DNA from 3 places in the Roseburia sp. TF10-5 genome. Region 3 is predicted to be linked to each of the others. Evidence: predicted binding sites of a transcription regulator. Region 3 holds the regulator's gene; each other region holds the start of a gene.
What was found. Region 3 encodes HrcA, which represses chaperone genes, less so after heat shock. Its sites were predicted from a motif close to TGTTAGCACTCNNNNNNNNNGAGTGCTAACA; they were not measured.
Positions count from the first base shown of each region.

Region 1 (6,444 bases), on a different contig from region 3:
ATGCAGCCAAAGCCGGACATCCGGGCGGATCGCTTTCCGCAGCAGATATTTTTACTTATTTATATTTTGAAGAATTAAATATTGATCCAAAAGATCCGAAGAAACCGGACAGAGATCGTTTTGTACTGTCCAAAGGCCATACTGCACCGGGACTGTATTCCGCACTGGCACTGCGCGGCTATTTCCCGGTCGAGGATTTAAAGACACTGCGTCACCTCGGTTCGTATCTGCAGGGACATCCGGACATGAAGCACATTCCGGGTGTGGATATGTCGAGCGGTTCCTTAGGACAGGGAATTTCCGCAGCAGTCGGCATGGCATTGTCCGCCAAACTTTCCGGGGATGATTACCGCGTGTATACATTACTCGGAGATGGAGAGATTCAGGAAGGACAGGTATGGGAAGCTGCCATGTTTGCCGGATTCCGCAAACTGGATAACCTCGTTGTGATCGTGGATAACAACGGACTGCAGATCGACGGACCGGTGGATCAGGTATGCTCTCCGTACCCGATCAACGAGAAATTCAAAGCATTCAATTTCCATGTGGTTGACCTTGCAGACGGCAATGACATGGATCAGATCGCCGCTGCATTTGCAGAGGCAAGAAACACCAAGGGACAGCCGACCGCAATCATTGCGCATACGGTCAAAGGAAAGGGTGTCTCTTTCATGGAAAATCAGGTAGGATGGCACGGAAAAGCGCCAAACGATGAAGAATATGCGATCGCAATGGAAAACCTGAAGAAAGAAGGTGAAGCATTATGTCAGAAGTAACAAAAATCGCAACCCGTGTCAGCTACGGAAACGCTCTCGTAGAGCTGGCAAAGGAGCATGATGATGTATATGTTTTAGACGCAGATCTTGCAGCGGCAACACAGACTGCAATCTTCAAAAAGGAATTTCCGGAGCGCCACATTGACTGTGGTATCGCAGAATGTAACATGATCGGCATTGCAGCAGGCCTTGCCGCAACCGGTAAAGTTCCGTTTGCAAGTTCGTTTGCCATGTTTGCAGCAGGACGTGCATTCGAGCAGGTGCGAAACTCTGTCGGTTATCCGCACCTGAATGTAAAAATCGGTGCAACCCATGCCGGAATTTCCGTCGGTGAAGACGGTGCAACGCACCAGTGTAATGAGGATATTGCACTCATGCGCACCATCCCGGGCATGGTCATCTTAAATCCGAGTGATGATATCGAAGCAAAAGCTGCAGTAAAAGCCGCATATGAACACGAAGGCCCGGTTTACATGCGTTTTGGCCGTCTGGCAGTTCCGATCATCAATGACCGTCCGGATTACAAATTTGAGATCGGCAAAGGTGTGACCTTGCGGGAAGGCAAAGATGTGGCAATCATTGCGACCGGTTTATGTGTGTCCGAGTCGCTCGCAACCGCAGAAAAACTTGCAGCAGACGGCATTGATGCAAAAGTGATCAACATCCATACGATCAAGCCGCTTGATGAGGATCTTGTCGTTGCCGCAGCAAAAGAATGCGGGAAAGTCGTGACCGTTGAGGAACACTCCGTCATCGGAGGACTCGGTTCCGCCGTATGCGAGACACTTTCGAGAAAGGCACCGACACCGGTAAAGAACATCGGTGTACAGGACTGCTTCGGCGAGTCCGGTCCGGCAGTGGCACTGCTTGAGAAGTATGGTCTGAATGCAGAAGGCATCTATGCTTCCGTAAAAGAGTTTGTTTAGAGAATGCGTTTTCCGTCCACAAACTCTATTTTAACTTCGTTAGTCATTGTTTTCCACTGGAAACGGCCATTTTCCATAATCATGTAGCCGTGCCAGCTTCCGGCTTTTGGAATAGCAACAGATCCGGGATTCATGCAGGTATATGTGTCGTGTGGGACGCATGCCGGGACGTGGGTATGTCCGTGCAGCAGAATGTCCCCGCGATGCAGTGGAGGCAGGTTCTGTTCATTATACGTGTGGCCGTGGGTGGCATAAATCAGCGTATCACCGTCTGCAATGGCGCAGTAATCTGCCATAATGGGAAATTGGAGTACCATCTGGTCGACTTCGGCATCGCAGTTGCCCCGGACACAGAGAATATGTTGTTTTTTGGCGTTGAGCAGTTCAATCACCTGTTTTGGATCATATTCTTCCGGCAGGTCATTGCGCGGACCGTGGTATAAAAGATCGCCAAGGAGCAGCAGACGGTCGGCCTGTTCCCGGTTGTATGCATTTAACAGCTGTCTGCAGTAGTATGCTGAGCCGTGGATATCAGATGCTATCATCCATTTCATGTTTATCAATGTTCATCCCATCCAGTCAGACTGGATGGGATGTTTCCTTTCTCCCGGATACGGCCGGGGTATTCACCTTATTGTTTTATAATGGATTATAATGAACATTTTCTTCTGGCTCAATACCTTTTTGAAAAAGGTTTCCTAATTTTTTATAAATCCCTTAGTTCTGGCCGATGCCGTTTTCTAAAATTTTTTTCAGTTCTGCCTGTGCGCTTTCTTTCAGGTTCGACGGGTAACCGATGTGAATGCCATATAAAATCGTGTCTTCGGTCCGGTAAGCGTCTATGGAATCATTGAAATTATCACCCTGAGAGGTGGTCGTAATCAGTTGCCAGGTATCGCCGGAAGCCGTGGTGTACAGTTCGTTGGTAGATACGGCATCCGGCGTTTCCTCATACGATGGATAGTCCATATCGATATAGGAACCGATGTTGGATGATTCTGTATAGAGATCGGCGGCGGTCGTCACATTGATCTGTCCGTCTGCACAACTGTATAGTTCGGAAAGCGAGATGTAGCAGATGTTTCCTTTTTTATCCGCGGTTGCGTTGACGGAAATGCTGTCTGCTTTCTGTGGGAGGGCAAATGACCGCAGATTTTTGTATCCGATATAAGCGAGTGCATCTTTTTCGGAAGAAAATGATTTGCTGATTGATCCCGGCGACCAGCTGTTGGTCGGCAGATAACTTTCATATTGCTTAATAATATTTTGTTTTTCGTTTTGAATCGTCCCGGTAATTTCTGTATCCGGAACATTGTTGAGCTGCTCCGTCAGGCGGTATCCCTGGTTTCCGGACAGTCTGGAAAAGACGGGATCGCTTAAGATGCCGGTTTTTGCAAGCAGTGTCTGAAACTCTGTGGCAGAACTGCGGAAGTAGTTACAGGTGCCAAGAAATTCATTTTCTCCCTGTTCTTTCGTATAAGTAAAATCTGTCGTTTTTCCATCCAATGTGTAGGAAAACGTTACACTTCCCAGATTTTTGGTGCAGGCGAGAATGACCATGGCATAGTTTCTCATGGTTTTTTCAACTGTGGTCTGTTGTTTTTTTGTAAATGCGTCATCCAGATATATGGTCCAGCCGTAAGGGGTTTCTGTGGTCTGCAGTTTGAAGTTTGCAATCGAAAATACATTGGAGATGCCAAGTGCCGCAAGTGTTTTTTCATTGGCAGACATATCACCGATGTATGGATGGATCGTGGCATAAATCTGTGCCGCTTTCGGCAGAATAGAGGTGCCGTCCTCCCAGGCAATCTGATCGTTCACATATACTTTTTTTACGGCATGGGTTTCTGTCTTTTTATCGGAAAATGTATTGTGCCCGGCTGCCGATATGCGGTTGGTTCTGACATTGATTGTGACGGTTTCCGGGTGATCCGGATCACAGGAGTAGTCGATTCCGGCAACACCAAGTGTCTGATCGGTTAAAGATCCTTTAATCTGAATGGTTTTATTGTCTTTTACGGTAACCGCATAGTCGATCAGTGCGGTATTTTTCAACGGTGCAGGGTAGAAATACGTCCGATATCCCCAGATGCTGCCGAGCAACAGTGTCACGATCAGGATGGCGGCAAGAATCCGGCGTTTGTTCCTTTTGTTGTTCTTTTTTAGAAAGTCGATAGTTGAAGCATCCGTTGCCGTTTCTGCCGGCACGGGTTCCGGAGTCTGCATATCGGAAAGTATCCGGCGACAGTCGGCACACTCCCGGATATGTGTTTCGATCGCCGTATTTGTGACGTCACTCGTCAGGTGATCGACATAGCTTGGCAGCAGATCCTGTACGACCTCACAGGTCAAATCATTTTTCATGTTTGTTCAGCTCCTTTCGCAGGCGCTCCTTGCCGCGATAAAACATCACGCGCGCCCAGTTTTCACTCTGTCCCATAATTTGTCCGATTTCCCGGAACGAGAGATTTCCAAATACCCGCAGATAGATCACTTCCCGGTAAGGTTCCTGAAACTGGTGCAGGCATTGCAGCAATTCCATTTTTCCGGCGGAGGAAAGCGCCTCCTGCTCTGCAGACGGTGTGTGCGGAAGTTCCGCTTCGGTGTCTGTCAGATCCTCGTGCAGTGGGTGCTTTCGCAGATAGGACAGATATTGATTTTTGGCAATGGCACAAAGCCATGTAGTGATCTTGCAGCTTCCGTCATAGCGGTGGATACTGCTGACAGCCTGGCAGAAAGTTTCCTGTGCCAGTTCTTCCGCAACATCCGGCTGGTGCGTCAGTGACATCAGGTACTGATACACCATGCGAAAATGCTGACGGTAGACTGCGTCCATATCCTGCATGTGCGACCTCCTTTTTTCTGGAATTTATATGGGTTACATTTATTGATGTAAAAATACGGTGTTTTGTTACAGCATTTTTTATTTTTTTCATATATTTATATAATGTAACATAAATGCAGCATATTTTACATGAAAATGAGCTTTGAAAACGATGGCTCTTTCTGCTAAAATAATATAATTTTCAGAATAATTTAGAAAATTCACAAAATCTTCACAAAAATTGTTAGCAGTCCTACTTGATGAGTGCTAAAAACGGTGGTATAACATATCATGAACAAAGGGAAAAGAGGTTGAGAGAAATGAATAATCTCTTGAAACTTTGATAATAAAATAGATGATTAAGATTTGGAAGGAGAGATGACTTATGTTAATGCCTAGTATTTTTGGTAACGATTTTATGAATGATTTCTTTGGTGGTTTCCCATACAAATCAAACGGAACAATGCAGACAGATGTGTCTGAGACAGATAAAGGATACAAAGTAACCATGAATCTTCCGGGATACCAGAAGGAAGATATCAAAGGTGAGGTAAAGGATGGTTATTTAACCGTAACCGCAACCACCAGTAAGAATAACGATGAGAAGGATAAGGATGGCAAGTACATCCGCAAGGAACGTTACAGCGGAAGCTGCAGCCGAAGCTTTTATGTCGGCGATGCAGTAACGCAGGATGACGTGAAGGCAAAATTTGAAAACGGTGTTCTGACACTGGAAGTTCCAAAGAAAGAGGAAGCACCGAAGGTAGAAGAAAAGAAGTATATTTCTATTGAAGGCTAATTATTCAGAAGGGGGACAGTCGAGAGGCTGTCCCCTTTTTCTTATAATATATCGCAGGCGATTGCAAAGAATGCGCATGTGCCACATGTGTTTTGCAATCGCCTGTGAAAAAGGGAGGATGAAAGTTTGAAAAACCGAAACATGATCTTTGATTTTACACAATGTTATCCAAAGCGAAAAGAACCGGGACTAAAGTGGCATGACTGCAGTGCGATCGGAGGCAGCCGTCTGTATTGCAGCAGAGATGCGGAAGAAAAAATAAAAGCGCTGATTGCGCCGGCCGGAGTATCCGGAATTCATTTTATAGATTCGGGGGATTATCATTATATTTCCAAAATTATGACGGATTTTATCAAGGAGCCGTTTACGCTGGTGTTAATTGACCATCACACGGATATGCAGGATGCAAGTCTGGGCGGAGATATCTTAAGTTGCGGAAACTGGGCGAAAAAGGTATTGCAGGAAAATCCGTATCTGCAAAGGCTGGTTTTGATCGGGCAGGAGAAGAAAGTGCTTGATAAGTTACAGTCTGGAGCCAGGCAGCAGGAGACAGATGGAAAGCTTGTTGAAATCAGTTACGAGGAATTAAAAAACGGAAAAGCACATGAAAAAATAAAAGAACTGCCGGATGAAGTTCCTGTTTATATTTCCATCGACAAGGATGTGCTGGACGAAAAATATGCAGTGACAAACTGGGACCAGGGAAAAATGTCAATGGGAATGCTGGAACAGATATTAAAAACGCTGGTTACGGAATATGATGTGATCGGAGTGGATATTTGTGGGATGTATCCGGAGGAAAACAGTCTGCCGGAGTATCTGCGGGCAGAACGGGTAAATATACGGAGCGATGAGGAACTGTATCGGTTTTTGCAAAAAAATTTCTTTTGCTGGGCTTCACATAAATAGGGGGGTTCATATTTTTTTGTAAAGATTAAAAGTGTTTTTTCTATATGATTGGGACAACAGTATAAATATATAGGTCAAAGTATGCAGGACGATTGATAATATATAGAGAGTGTGTATAATAAGATGAGAAAGAGTGAATAAGTGTGGTTATCAAAGCCGGGTTTTCAAGAATATGAGGGGTGTGGGACATATGTAGGAAAAGTGGCGCGA
Region 1 is NZ_QTYW01000002.1:308,506-314,949, reverse strand. Features, by position in the region: gene DXD06_RS03590 (transketolase) at 1-776, shown strand, start outside; gene DXD06_RS03585 (transketolase family protein) at 764-1,702, shown strand; gene yfcE (phosphodiesterase) at 1,699-2,256, opposite strand; gene DXD06_RS03575 (DUF4825 domain-containing protein) at 2,420-4,066, opposite strand; gene DXD06_RS03570 (RNA polymerase sigma factor) at 4,056-4,547, opposite strand; gene DXD06_RS03565 (Hsp20/alpha crystallin family protein) at 4,912-5,325, shown strand; gene DXD06_RS03560 (arginase family protein) at 5,452-6,234, shown strand.
Region 1: DXD06_RS03565 (Hsp20/alpha crystallin family protein) is a predicted target of HrcA. The motif match lies at 4,769-4,799, and genes of this name have one in related genera.

Region 2 (6,444 bases), on a different contig from region 3:
TTACGTAACTAGTTATTTTTTCATTGCTATTTTTCTTTCCGGTTGTTATACTATGGATAAAACAGATAAAGGAGACAGCTTTCAGATGGGAAAGAAACAGGTAACATTTGCAGATATTGCAGCATATACGAATTTTTCAAAGACAACCATTTCCAGATATTTTAATCATCCGGACTCCCTGACGCTTGAAAATCAGGAGAAAATTTCACAGGCTCTTGATACTCTGGGTTACAAAAAGAATAAGCTTGCAAAGGTTCTTGCCAATGGAAAGAGTGAATTTATCGGAATCATTATTCCGAACCTTTATCTGCACTATTATTCGGAAATGCTTACACAGATTCTTTCCAGCTACCGCGATTTTCATTATAAATTTCTCGTATTCGTCAGCGACAACGGACCGTCCGAGGAGGAACAGTACATTGATGAACTGATGGCATACCAGATTGAGGGTCTGATCGTGTTAAGTCACACTCTTTCTTCCGAAAAACTGGCTTCTTATCAGATCCCTGTCATTGCCATTGAGCGCGAAGCCGAACATATCTGTGGCGTAACCAGCGACAATTATATGGGTGCGCTCCAGGCGGCAACGCTTCTGATCCGGGACAAATGCGATGTACTGATTCACGTTAATGCGGATGTTCCAAAGTCCATCCCTGCCTATGACCGTATCCGTGCCTTTGAAGATACCTGTCAGGAATATCACGTTCCTTATGAACTGAATTTAAATGTAATAGGGGATTCTTATCAGGACATTTTTGCACAAATGAAGCACATTTTCTCTGATATTGATGAGAAGTATCCATGCAAAAAAAAGGGGATTTTCCTCGCCAATGATACCTATGCAAATATGTTTTTAAACCTGATTTTCCAAAAATACGGATGCTTTCCTGACAGTTATGAACTGGTCGGATTTGACAATTCCCCGATTGCAAGCGAGGCAATTCTGCCTATCACAACGGTCGGACAGCAGATCGACCTGATCGCCAAAACCGCAATGGAACTTCTGGTGCAGCAGATGGAAGAACGAAAAAAAAGAAGACCGGTTTCTCTTTCGAAACCGATCCATAAACAGATTACACCGGTACTGATCCGCAGGGATACGACCAGCTGATTTTTTATAAATTTATGATTTTTCTTTCTGCTCCATCCCCGTATGCGTCAGATCCTTCACCCACTTATATTTCCGAAAATGATAGAGCGTCCACGGAATTTTTCCAACCTCATCAATACAGGTACACGCGTATACGACAATCACCGGCCAGTGGAACCGGTAAGTTCCAAGCGCAGCAAGTGGAATCGCGATTCCCCACATTGTTACGGCAAGGCTGTACACATCAAACATTGTATCACCGCCGGAACCAAACACGCCATTGATAGTAATTTCGTTGACGGAGCGGCCAATCATATAGACGCAGAGCACAACAAACATTCCCTTTAAATATACGGCTGCCTGCGGTGTCAGTTTGACAAAATGCAAAATAAACGGTGCCGAAATTCCCATGAGAACCATCATGGCAACTCCGCACACAAAGGAAATCTTCATCATCCGCGTACCATATAATTTCCCCCGTTTTAGGTTGCCGGCACCAAGCTCATTTCCGACCATAATCCCCGCCGCACCGGAAATTCCGGCACTCAGGCAGCAGATGATATCACGGACAACCGCCGCCACAGAATTGGCAGCGGCCGCGTCTACTCCCAGATGTCCCATAAAAGAAGAATACGAAGTAAATCCGACTCCCCAGAACAGGGACGCACCGAGAATCGGCATTGCGCATTTCCGGAAATCCCGTGCCAGTTCCCGGTTTCTTTGAAACAGACGGGTCAGATACGGACGGATGTAGCCCGGACGGCTGGAAATCAGGATACAACAGGCCAGTTCTATCATCCTTGCGCTTAATGTCGCTGTTGCTGCACCCCGGACACCCATCGGGGTAATGCCCAGTTTTCCGTAGATCAAAATGGCATTCAGTGCAATATTGATCCCTACCGTAGCAGAACTGATCAGTGCCGTTGTCAATGCGTGCTCGCTGATTTTCATAACCACCAGATAGCATTGGGAAATTCCTGTAAGCAGATAAGAAAATCCGGCAATCCGCAGATACTGCATGCCATAACCGATCAATACCGGTTCATCCGTAAAAAACAGCATCAGATACTGTGGGAAACAGATACAGGCAATGAAAAATGCAATCGACACCAGACCACAAAGCCGCAGTGCCATACAGAAAATATCATCCAGCGTTTTGATATTGCCCCTGCCCCAGTACTGTGCCCCGAGAATCGCCAGTCCTCCGGTTGCAGCAGAAAGAAGCATATTCTGAATAAACTGAATCTGCGTGGCAAGTGAAACTGCCGACATGTAATTCTGGTCCATCCCTCCGAGCATAAACGCATCTGCCACGGCAACCAGTGCCAGCATTAGGTTCTGCAGCATCATCGGAAGCATAAGACCCAGGAGTTTTTTATAAAAAATTGTATCGTTTGTAAACATAAAATTCTCTCTTTTTTCCTGTATCATTTCATCTCAATCCATTTATTATATTGCCTTTTTCATCATTAAGCAACATCAATCATTGCCACTTGCCTCTATACCTGTATATAAAGTTTTGTTTCTTCGGAAAAAAGAATTGTGACGCGAAAAAAGCCGCCGCAGGAAAAATACCTGCAACGGCTCAAAAATCAGGGGATATTTATAAAGGATTACGCAATGGTAATATATTTCTTTTCTTCTGTCTTTGTCTTATCTTCCTTTGGAACAAACAGGGTAAGAATACCGTTCTGGAAACTTGCCCGGATATCTTCCTGACGGAGATACTCGCCCACATAGAATGATCTCTGGCAGCTTCCGGTATAACGCTCGCGGCGCAGATACTTACCTTCCACGGTCTCTTCTGCACTCTTGGCTGCACTGATCGTCAGATAGCCTTTGTGCAATGCTGCCTGCACTTCTTCTTTCTTATAACCAGGCAGTTCCATCTGCAGCTCATATCCGTCTGCCAGTTCTCTGATATCTGTCTTCATCAGATTCTGTGTGTTTTGCGATGCCTGCTGCTTCGGGGCTTTCTTGTTATATTCACTATCGTCATACCATGGGTTAAAAAATGTATCAAATAAATCGTACATAAGTCATTTCCTCCTGTAAACGTTTTGTTCTTTGTTTATGCCCCTATTATAACACGTTATTAGCACTCGTCAAGTATGAGTGCTAATAAAATTTCTAAAAATTTTATTAAGTCCCGGTTTCAAAGGCTTTGTGGGTTTTTAAAATTTCTAAAATTGCCTGTTTTGTGATTACTGTACCCTTTTTAGAATTAGGTTTGACTGCGTAGACCGGGCGCCTTTTGCGGAAATCAAAGGTACGGATTTGCAAGAAACTGTTTTAAATACAAGTTTTTTCTATGCGACAAATATAAAGGCGCCAGAACTTGCAGTTAAAGGGACGCCTTAAAAGCAGTTACGAATCCCATGAACTAGAATAAACATAAAAATACCCTGTTAAATCACTTGATGATAAGGCCGGGTATCTATAGATGAAAAATTAAAGTTTTGGGTGACGGTTTTCTGGAATTTTAATGCTTGAAATCAGAAAATGTCACCTATATAGTAAAAATTGCTTCTCCAGATACCGCATTTTTCAATAAAGCGGTATCTGGAGAAGCAATTTTTGATCTATAGAGACTTTCCGGTATCTGCATGTTAAGTTTTCAATGTATAGGTACCGCAATGGTATCTTTTACATGAATTTTATTGGAATAGATACCACGATGGCATCTTTCCTATGAATTTTAATTATATAGAACCCATCCTTTATTTATAAGTTTATAATGCCCGATCATATAAAGGCTTCAATAGAACTATTGTTTCACAAAACACCGGCAATGAAATTTCCACCTATTAGCATGTCAGGATTCCAAAGTATTTATCACTTTACCGTAAACGCTCATTGCACGCATTTCCTTCCGGGAGCGCCTTTAACTGCAGGTTCTGGTGCCTTTATATTTGTCAAACTTACCTGAAATCAATATCGGCGTTAATTTGTAAATTTTTCTGGAGAAAGAGAATGTCCCCCTTCTTACGTCACATCGAAAAAACTTATATTTAGAACAATCTCCGCAAATCCGTCCCACTTGCCAAACCCCAAAGGCGCCAGACCCCGCAGTTAACCAGCAAATTAAATGACATTGCCATATACAAAAAAGATAAAAAGGTTATAAAATATCTACGTCTGCAGCCATTTCCGGATTTTTTCCACATCCGTTTTTCGCAGATCCCCATGAATATTGGATTCAAACGTTACATACTCATAATCTTTCTGATTTTTCTTTAACTGTTTTACCAGCTTATCCGCCTGTTTGATCGACACCTTATCATCTCCTGTCGTATGGAAAATCAAAAGCGGTGTATTAATCTCATCTGCCCATGCAACCGCGGAACGCCTGCTGTATTCCTCCGGCAATTGTTCCGGTGTCCCCCCGATCAGCTCCGTAAGCAGCGATCTCATATCTTCGCGTTCTTCGTAGTTCATGGTACAATCCGCAACTCCGGCAACAACAACCGCTTTGTGGATGCGCCGGTCTTCGCGCAATGTTTCATAGGTCATCATTCCCCCACGGGAAACTCCAAACATATTAATATTCTTTGTATCAACAGAATTCAGTTTTTCGCACAAATCCAGGAGATGGATCACATCGTGGACATCATCCCCGCCAAAAGCATCGGTTCCCTCACTTTTTCCACAGCCACGATAATTGGATGCCACACAGATCGTATGAAACTGATAGGCATAATATGTCGTTTCCACATTTTTTAATGCCCCGTATGACCGGTTGCCTCCGTGATTATAAATCAGACACGGTGACTTCTTTTTCCCAAGCAGATCTATCGGAGCGCTGAGAAACGCCTCAATCTTTAAATCATCGCTGGTATAAAAAAAGCGATAGGAAACATACTTCGAGAGATCCACTCCCGCCTGTTTTTCATATGCCTGCAGATCTATTTTTTCATATTCTGAAACTCCTGCCGCCCTCAGATTCTCTTCTATCTGTTTTTCTGCATCCTTCACAGAAATGTCCGAAGACGATTTTATCCAAAAATGAATTCCCAACAGAATCAGTATGACAGCGATTGCCAAAAGCAAAAAAATCTTCCGGGATACAAAATCTTTTGATATGTTTTTTCCTTCGATCATAACCTCTCCCACTCTTAATAAAGTTATTTTAACTCATAAACAACGACTGCTGCACATATTTTTCCGGATACTGATGCAGATATGAAAAACACTTTTCTGGCATACACATTATCCCGTGTTCCCGGCATGTATTCCATATCATCTGTGTCAATTCCTCTGTATGTGGACTTGGCAGTTCATATGCATTCCCATATGTGTGTATATATTTTTGTCTGAGTCCTGGAAACTTCTGATCCAATGCATGATAAAAATACTCCCGGTCTCCATCCCGCAGCGTCACTCCCATTCCCCAAAACATGATTCCCTTTACTTCTGCCTGCAGACAATATTCCAGTAACCCCCGGATATTTTCCGCAGTATCATTGATAAACGGTAAAATCGGTGTCATCCATACAAGCGTAGGAATTCCTCTTTTTTTACATTCCATCAACACTTCAAAGCGCTGTCTTGTTGTCGATACATTTGGCTCGATCTTTTTGCATAGCTCTTCATCATAAGTGGTCAGCGTCATCTGGACAACTGCCTTTGCTTTTTCATTGATCGACTGTAGTAAATCCAGGTCCCGCAGTATACGGTTGGATTTCGTCTGAATTGCAACACCATATTCATATCTGTCAATCAGTTCCAGACACTTTCGCGTCAGGCCAAGCGTTTCTTCGATATGAAGATAGGAATCACACATTGCACCTGTTCCAATCATGCATTTCTGCCGTTTGGAGCGAAGCGCTTTTTCCAGAAGTTCCGGTGCATTTTCCTTTACCTCGATATCCTCAAATGCGTGAGTAAATCCGTAACATTTGCTTCTGCTGTCACAGTAGATACAGCCGTGCGAACAACCACGGTAAATGTTCATACCGTTATTTTTCGATAAAATTCCTTTTGCCTGTACAAAATGCATAATTTTTTATTTCTCCATTACTTCCACGGCCGTTTATTGCCCGTCCAGCCCATCGCTTTCCAGTACTCGGCATCCGGCTTTGAAAGACCGCCTTTGCTCTGCAGCATGCGCATCACTGAAAAGAATCCTTTTGTTTTGATTCCCGGTTTCACTTTACCGTTGTTTTTTAAGATCTTTGCGGCAGTTTTGTCTACTGCCTGATCAATTTTCTGCCGGATCTTCGGGGAAACGGTATCCCAGTTTACGGAACGCACGGCAATTCCGATTTTATAAACTTTTGGCACGCCCCAGAAAAACAGACTGTCCTGCATATCTTTGTTGGTGCTTTTCATACCTGCTCCGGCGGCGGTGGAAA
Region 2 is NZ_QTYW01000009.1:78,573-85,016, reverse strand. Features, by position in the region: gene DXD06_RS10295 (LacI family DNA-binding transcriptional regulator) at 86-1,111, shown strand; gene DXD06_RS10290 (MATE family efflux transporter) at 1,124-2,494, opposite strand; gene DXD06_RS10285 (Hsp20/alpha crystallin family protein) at 2,704-3,126, opposite strand; gene DXD06_RS10280 (prolyl oligopeptidase family serine peptidase) at 4,223-5,191, opposite strand; gene DXD06_RS10275 (SPL family radical SAM protein) at 5,220-6,089, opposite strand; gene DXD06_RS10270 (flavodoxin family protein) at 6,107-6,444, opposite strand, start outside.
Region 2: DXD06_RS10285 (Hsp20/alpha crystallin family protein) is a predicted target of HrcA. The motif match lies at 3,184-3,214, and genes of this name have one in related genera.

Region 3 (6,444 bases):
TTCGATGCGCTGTATGATTCCTATAAGGGTGTAATTGTTTTCTGCCGGATCAAGGAAGGTACCGTCAAAGTGGGAACCAAAATCAAAATGATGGCCACAGGAGCCGAGGATCTGGTGACAGAAGTGGGATATTTCGGTGCCGGGCAGTTTATTCCGTGTGACGAGCTTTCCGCAGGCATGGTTGGATATATCGCAGCGAGCATTAAAAATGTGCGCGATACACGTGTCGGAGACACTGTGACAGAGCTCGACCGCCCGTGTGCAGAACCGCTTCCGGGATATAAAAAGGTCAATCCGATGGTGTACTGCGGATTATATCCGGCAGACTCTGCCAAGTATCCGGATCTGCGGGATGCGCTTGAAAAACTGCAGGTCAATGATGCATCGTTACAGTATGAACCGGAGACGTCCCTTGCCCTGGGATTTGGATTCCGTTGCGGATTCCTTGGATTACTGCATCTTGAGATTATTCAGGAGCGTTTAGAGCGTGAGTTTAATCTGGATCTTGTGACTACGGCACCCGGTGTTATTTATAAGGTGCACAAGACCAACGGAGAAGTGTTTGACCTGACCAATCCGTCCAATCTGCCGGACCCTTCGGAGATTGAATACATGGAGGAACCGTTTGTATCGGCAGAGATCATGGTAACCAGCGAGTATGTCGGGGCAATTATGAAGCTTTGTCAGGAACGCCGCGGTATTTATATCAGCATGGATTATATTGAAGCAACCCGTGCCGTGATCAAATATGATATGCCACTGAATGAGATTATTTACGATTTCTTTGATGCATTAAAGTCGCGGTCCCGCGGATATGCCTCTTTTGATTATGAAATGAAAGGATATGTCCGTTCCGACCTTGTCAAACTGGATATTCTTATTAATAAGGAGATGGTGGACGCCTTATCCTTTATTGTATTCAAAGACAGTGCATATGACAGAGGCCGTAAAATGTGTGAGCGTCTGAAAGAAGAGATTCCGAGACATCTGTTTGAAATCCCGATTCAGGCAGCCGTAAACGGAAAAGTCATCGCTCGTGAAACGGTTAAGGCCATGCGCAAGGATGTCCTGGCAAAATGTTACGGCGGTGATATTTCCCGTAAGAAAAAGCTTCTGGAGAAACAGAAGGAAGGAAAGAAGAGAATGCGTCAGGTCGGCAGCGTAGAAGTGCCGCAGGAGGCATTCATGAGTGTATTGAAACTGGATGAAGACTGATTCTATGAATGAAAAGAAACTGGAATTATATATTCATATCCCTTTTTGCGTGAAAAAGTGTGATTACTGTGATTTCCTGTCCTTTCCGGCAGACAGCAATACACAGATCAGATATGTGCATGCCCTGCTGCAGGAAATCCGTTATTACGGAAATCTGCTTGGGGATTATCATGTCCCGACAATTTATATCGGAGGGGGCACGCCGAGCTGGCTGGAGGAAAATCTGATTTACACCGTGCTGCAGCAGGTTGCTTCGAGTTTTCATGTGGAGGCGGATGCGGAGATCAGCATCGAGTGCAATCCGGGAACGGTGACGGCAAAGAAACTGAATGTTTATCAGAGTGCGGGGATCAACCGCCTCTCGATCGGACTGCAGTCAACAAACAATGAGGAGCTGAAAGCACTTGGAAGAATTCACACGTATGATCAGTTTTTAAAAACGTATGAGCTGGCGAGAAATGCAGGGTTTGAAAATATCAATATTGATCTGATGAGCGGTCTGCCTTACCAGACGCTGGACAAATTTTTAGAATCCCTGCAGACGGTGATCCGGCTGAAACCGGAACATATTTCGGCATATTCCCTGATCATAGAAAAGGGGACACCGTTTTATGAACGGTATAAGTTTGACGCAGTGAAGCAGGAAGCCGGACTTCATACGGAGATTCTTCCGGACGAGGATGAGGTATACCGCATTTATAAGGCCACGCAGGATGTATTGAAACAGGCGGGATACCGGCAGTATGAAATTTCCAATTTTGCCCAGCCGGGGTATGCCTGCAGACATAACATCGGCTACTGGACCAGAGAAAATTATCTGGGGCTGGGGCTGGGGGCATCTTCCCTGGTGGAAAATGTCCGGTATACCAACACCCGGCAGCTGTATGCGTATGGAGAATTTTGTGACCACCTGCAGGAAAAGTCTCCGGCAGAGTTTTTAAAAGACGGGGAGCATGCCGTACCAGAGGATCTCTGGATTGGCAGCTGTGTACAGGAACAGGCACAGATTCTGACAAGAAAAGAGCAGATGGAGGAATTTATGTTTCTGGGGCTGCGGATGAATGAGGGAGTAACCAGAGCAGCATTTGAGCAAAGCTTTGGGGTACCGATTGAGGCCGTGTATCTGGAAACACTTCGCAAGCTGAAAGAACAGGGACTTTTGCAGATGGTTGCTGGCAGGATTGCACTGACCGACAAGGGGATGGATCTGGCCAACTACGTGATGGCGAAGTTTCTTTTATAAAATATAATTATAAAATAAAAATAAAATAGCATCAGGGTGTTGACAAAAAAACACCTTGGTGCTATTTTAATAGCAGAACGATATTAGCACTCTAAGTAAATGAGTGCTAACAAACCAAAAACAACCGGTGAAGGTTCAGGAACAGGAGACGGGAAAATGGCAGACGAGAATATGGAATTGGATGAAAGAAAAGTAAAAATTCTGGATGCAGTTATCCGTAATTATCTTGCAACCGGTGAACCTGTGGGATCACGAACCATTTCAAAATATACGGATCTGAATTTAAGTTCTGCAACCATCCGCAATGAGATGGCAGATCTTGAAGAACTTGGTTATATCGTGCAGCCACATACATCAGCAGGAAGAATTCCTTCAGACAAAGGCTATCGGTTTTATGTGGATCATCTGATGCAGGAAAAAGACCGGGAAGTCAAAGAAATGAAGGACTTCGTAATAGAAAAAACCCAGAAGATGGATGAGGTATTAAAAAAGGTTGCAAAGATGCTTGCAAACAACACCAATTATGCGACAATTGTTTCCGCACCGACTTACAGTGGAAACAAAGTAAAGTTTATGCAGCTGTCCAATGTAGATGAGAAACATATACTGGCAGTTATCGTAATGAACAGCAACATGGTAAAGAATCAGATGATCGACGTGGAAGAACCGCTCGACAACGAAACTTTACTGAAACTGAACATTCTGCTGAATACAGCATTGAATGGGCTGTCACTGCAGGAAATCAATCTGGGAACGATTTCCAAACTGAAAGAGCAGGCAGGCGTGCACAGTGAGATTGTTTCCCATGTGCTGGATGCACTGGGACAGACGCTGAGTGAAAACGAGGATCTGCAGATCTACACAAGCGGTGCAACCAATATTTTGAAATATCCGGAACTTTCTGATTCAGAGAGTGCGGCAGGTCTTCTTTCCACATTTGAGGAAAAAGATGAGCTGGTAAATCTGGTAACGGAATCCCTTTCTGAGGGGGAGCGCAAAGGAAATGAAATACAGGTTTATATCGGAAATGAAGCTCCGGTACAGACGATGAAAGATTGCAGTGTCGTTACCGCAACTTATGATCTGGGGGAGGGCGTCAAAGGAACGATCGGAATTGTTGGTCCGAAACGGATGGATTACGAGAATGTTGTTGACAACCTCAAAAACTTAAAGTCCCAGTTAGACGGTATTTTTGATAAAGAAAAAGGGCAATCCTAGAAAGGTGGTAAACATGGCAGAGAACAAAAAAGTCATGGAAGAAGAGGCAGTAGATACAAAAGAAACCAAGGCCGAACAGACATGTGAAGAAACAAAGGACACAAAGGAGACGGCGGCAGAGGAAACAAAAGAAACTGCAGCCGAAGAAAAGGATACAAAGAAAGAAGAGAAATCCGAAAAAAAGGGTGCCTTTGGAAAGAAAAAGAAAGATAAAAAAGACGAACAGATCGAAGATTTAAACGACCGTCTGAAACGTCAGATGGCAGAGTTTGATAATTTCCGTAAACGTACGGAAAAAGAAAAAGCGCAGATGTTTGACATGGGAGCAAGAACAATCATTGAAAAGATTCTCCCGGTTATCGACAATTTCGAGCGTGGGCTTGCAGCTGTACCAGAGGAACAAAAGGATGATGCTTTTGTTATCGGTATGGATAAAGTATATAAGCAGATGCTGACAGAATTAGATGCCATCGGGGTGAAACCGATTGAGGCACTGGGAAAGGAATTTGATCCGGATCTCCATAATGCAGTTATGCAGGTGGAAAGCGAAGAGTATGAACCGGGAACAGTTGCCCAGGAATTACAAAAAGGTTACACCTACAAGGACAATGTGGTCCGCCACAGTATGGTCGCTGTAGTCAGCGAATAAAGGTATTTCCTATTCCGCATGGAGTAGTAAATCATAAATTAGCAAAACAATTTTATTTGATCATAATTTTAGCAGGAGGAAAAGAAAATGGGCAAGATCATTGGTATTGACTTAGGAACAACCAACAGCTGTGTAGCTGTTATGGAAGGTGGAAAACCTACCGTTATTGCAAACCAGGAAGGTGCAAGAACAACACCATCCGTTGTAGCATTTACAAAGACAGGAGAGCGTCTCATCGGTGAGCCGGCAAAGCGTCAGGCTGTTACAAATGCTGAGAAGACGATTTCTTCCATTAAGAGACATATGGGTACGGATTATAAAGTAGCCATTGATGACAAACAGTACAGTCCACAGCAGATTTCCGCTATGGTACTTCAGAAATTAAAGGCTGATGCAGAAGGATACCTTGGAGAAAAGGTTACAGAAGCTGTTATTACAGTTCCTGCATATTTCAACGATGCACAGCGTCAGGCAACCAAGGATGCCGGAAAGATTGCAGGTCTGGATGTAAAGCGTATCATCAACGAGCCTACTGCAGCAGCACTTGCATATGGCCTTGATAACGAAAAAGAACAAAAGATCATGGTATATGACCTTGGTGGTGGTACATTTGATGTATCTATCATTGAGATCGGTGACGGTGTCATCGAAGTATTATCTACCAACGGTGATACACATCTTGGTGGTGATGATTTTGATAACAAGATCACACAGTGGATGATCGATGAGTTTAAGAAGGCAGAGGGTGTTGATCTTTCTACCGACAAGATGGCTTTACAGAGATTAAAAGAAGCTGCCGAGAAAGCAAAGAAGGAACTTTCTTCCGCAACTACTACAAATATTAACTTACCATTCATCACAGCTACTGCTGAGGGACCAAAGCACTTTGATATGAACCTCACCAGAGCAAAATTTGATGAATTAACACATGATCTCGTAGAGAGAACTGCAGTACCGGTACAGAACGCTATGAAGGATGCAGGTCTTACAAATGCAGATTTAGGTCAGGTTCTTCTGGTTGGTGGTTCTACACGTATCCCGGCTGTACAGGATAAGGTAAGACAGATGACAGGCAAAGAGCCAAGCAAGTCCTTAAACCCGGATGAGTGTGTAGCAATCGGTGCTTCTATTCAGGGTGGTAAATTAGCAGGTGATGCAGGTGCCGGCGAGATCTTACTTCTCGATGTAACACCACTGTCACTTTCTATCGAGACCATGGGTGGTATTGCAACCCGTCTGATCGAGAGAAATACTACCATTCCTACGAAGAAGAGCCAGATCTTCTCTACCGCAGCAGATAACCAGACCGCTGTAGATATCAACGTTGTACAGGGTGAGCGTCAGTTCGCAAGAGATAACAAATCTCTCGGACAGTTCCGTCTGGATGGTATCCCGCCAGCACGTCGTGGTGTTCCACAGATCGAGGTTACATTCGATATCGATGCAAACGGTATTGTAAATGTATCTGCCAAGGATCTTGGAACAGGCAAAGAGCAGCATATCACAATCACAGCCGGATCTAACATGTCAGATGAAGAAATCGATAAGGCTGTTAAGGAAGCTGCTGAGTTTGAAGCACAGGATAAGAAGAGAAAAGAAGCAATCGATGCCAGAAATGAAGCTGAGAGCTTTGTATTCCAGACAGAGGATGCATTAAAGCAGGTAGGAGATCAGGTTGATCCTGCAGACAAGTCAGCAGTAGAAGCTGACGTTGCAGCAGTAAAGGCTTTTCTGGATGCACACAAGGAAGCAGAGCAGATGACAGATGCAGATGTTGCTGAATTAAAGGCAGCACAGGAGAAACTGACACAGAGTGCACAGAAGGTATTTGCAAAGATGTATGAGCAGGCACAGGCAGCACAGGGTGCAACAGGCGCAGGCCCGAATCCGGGAGCAGGTCCTGATATGGGTTCTGCAGCAGGAGCAAACACCGGAGCAGGAGCAAATGGTGCAGATGATGATGTCATCGATGCAGATTTCAAAGAGGTTTAATTTAGAAAATAAATAGACAAAGCGTGGGGTTTCCGGTTTTCCGGAAACCCTATGCGTACTATAAGGGATTAATATTATGGCAGAGAAAAGAGATTATTACGAGGTCCTTGGAATTCCAAAGACCGCA
Region 3 is NZ_QTYW01000006.1:160,984-167,427, forward strand. Features, by position in the region: gene lepA (translation elongation factor 4) at 1-1,215, shown strand, start outside; gene hemW (radical SAM family heme chaperone HemW) at 1,220-2,458, shown strand; gene hrcA (heat-inducible transcriptional repressor HrcA) at 2,615-3,676, shown strand; gene grpE (nucleotide exchange factor GrpE) at 3,690-4,325, shown strand; gene dnaK (molecular chaperone DnaK) at 4,413-6,317, shown strand; gene dnaJ (molecular chaperone DnaJ) at 6,394-6,444, shown strand, end outside.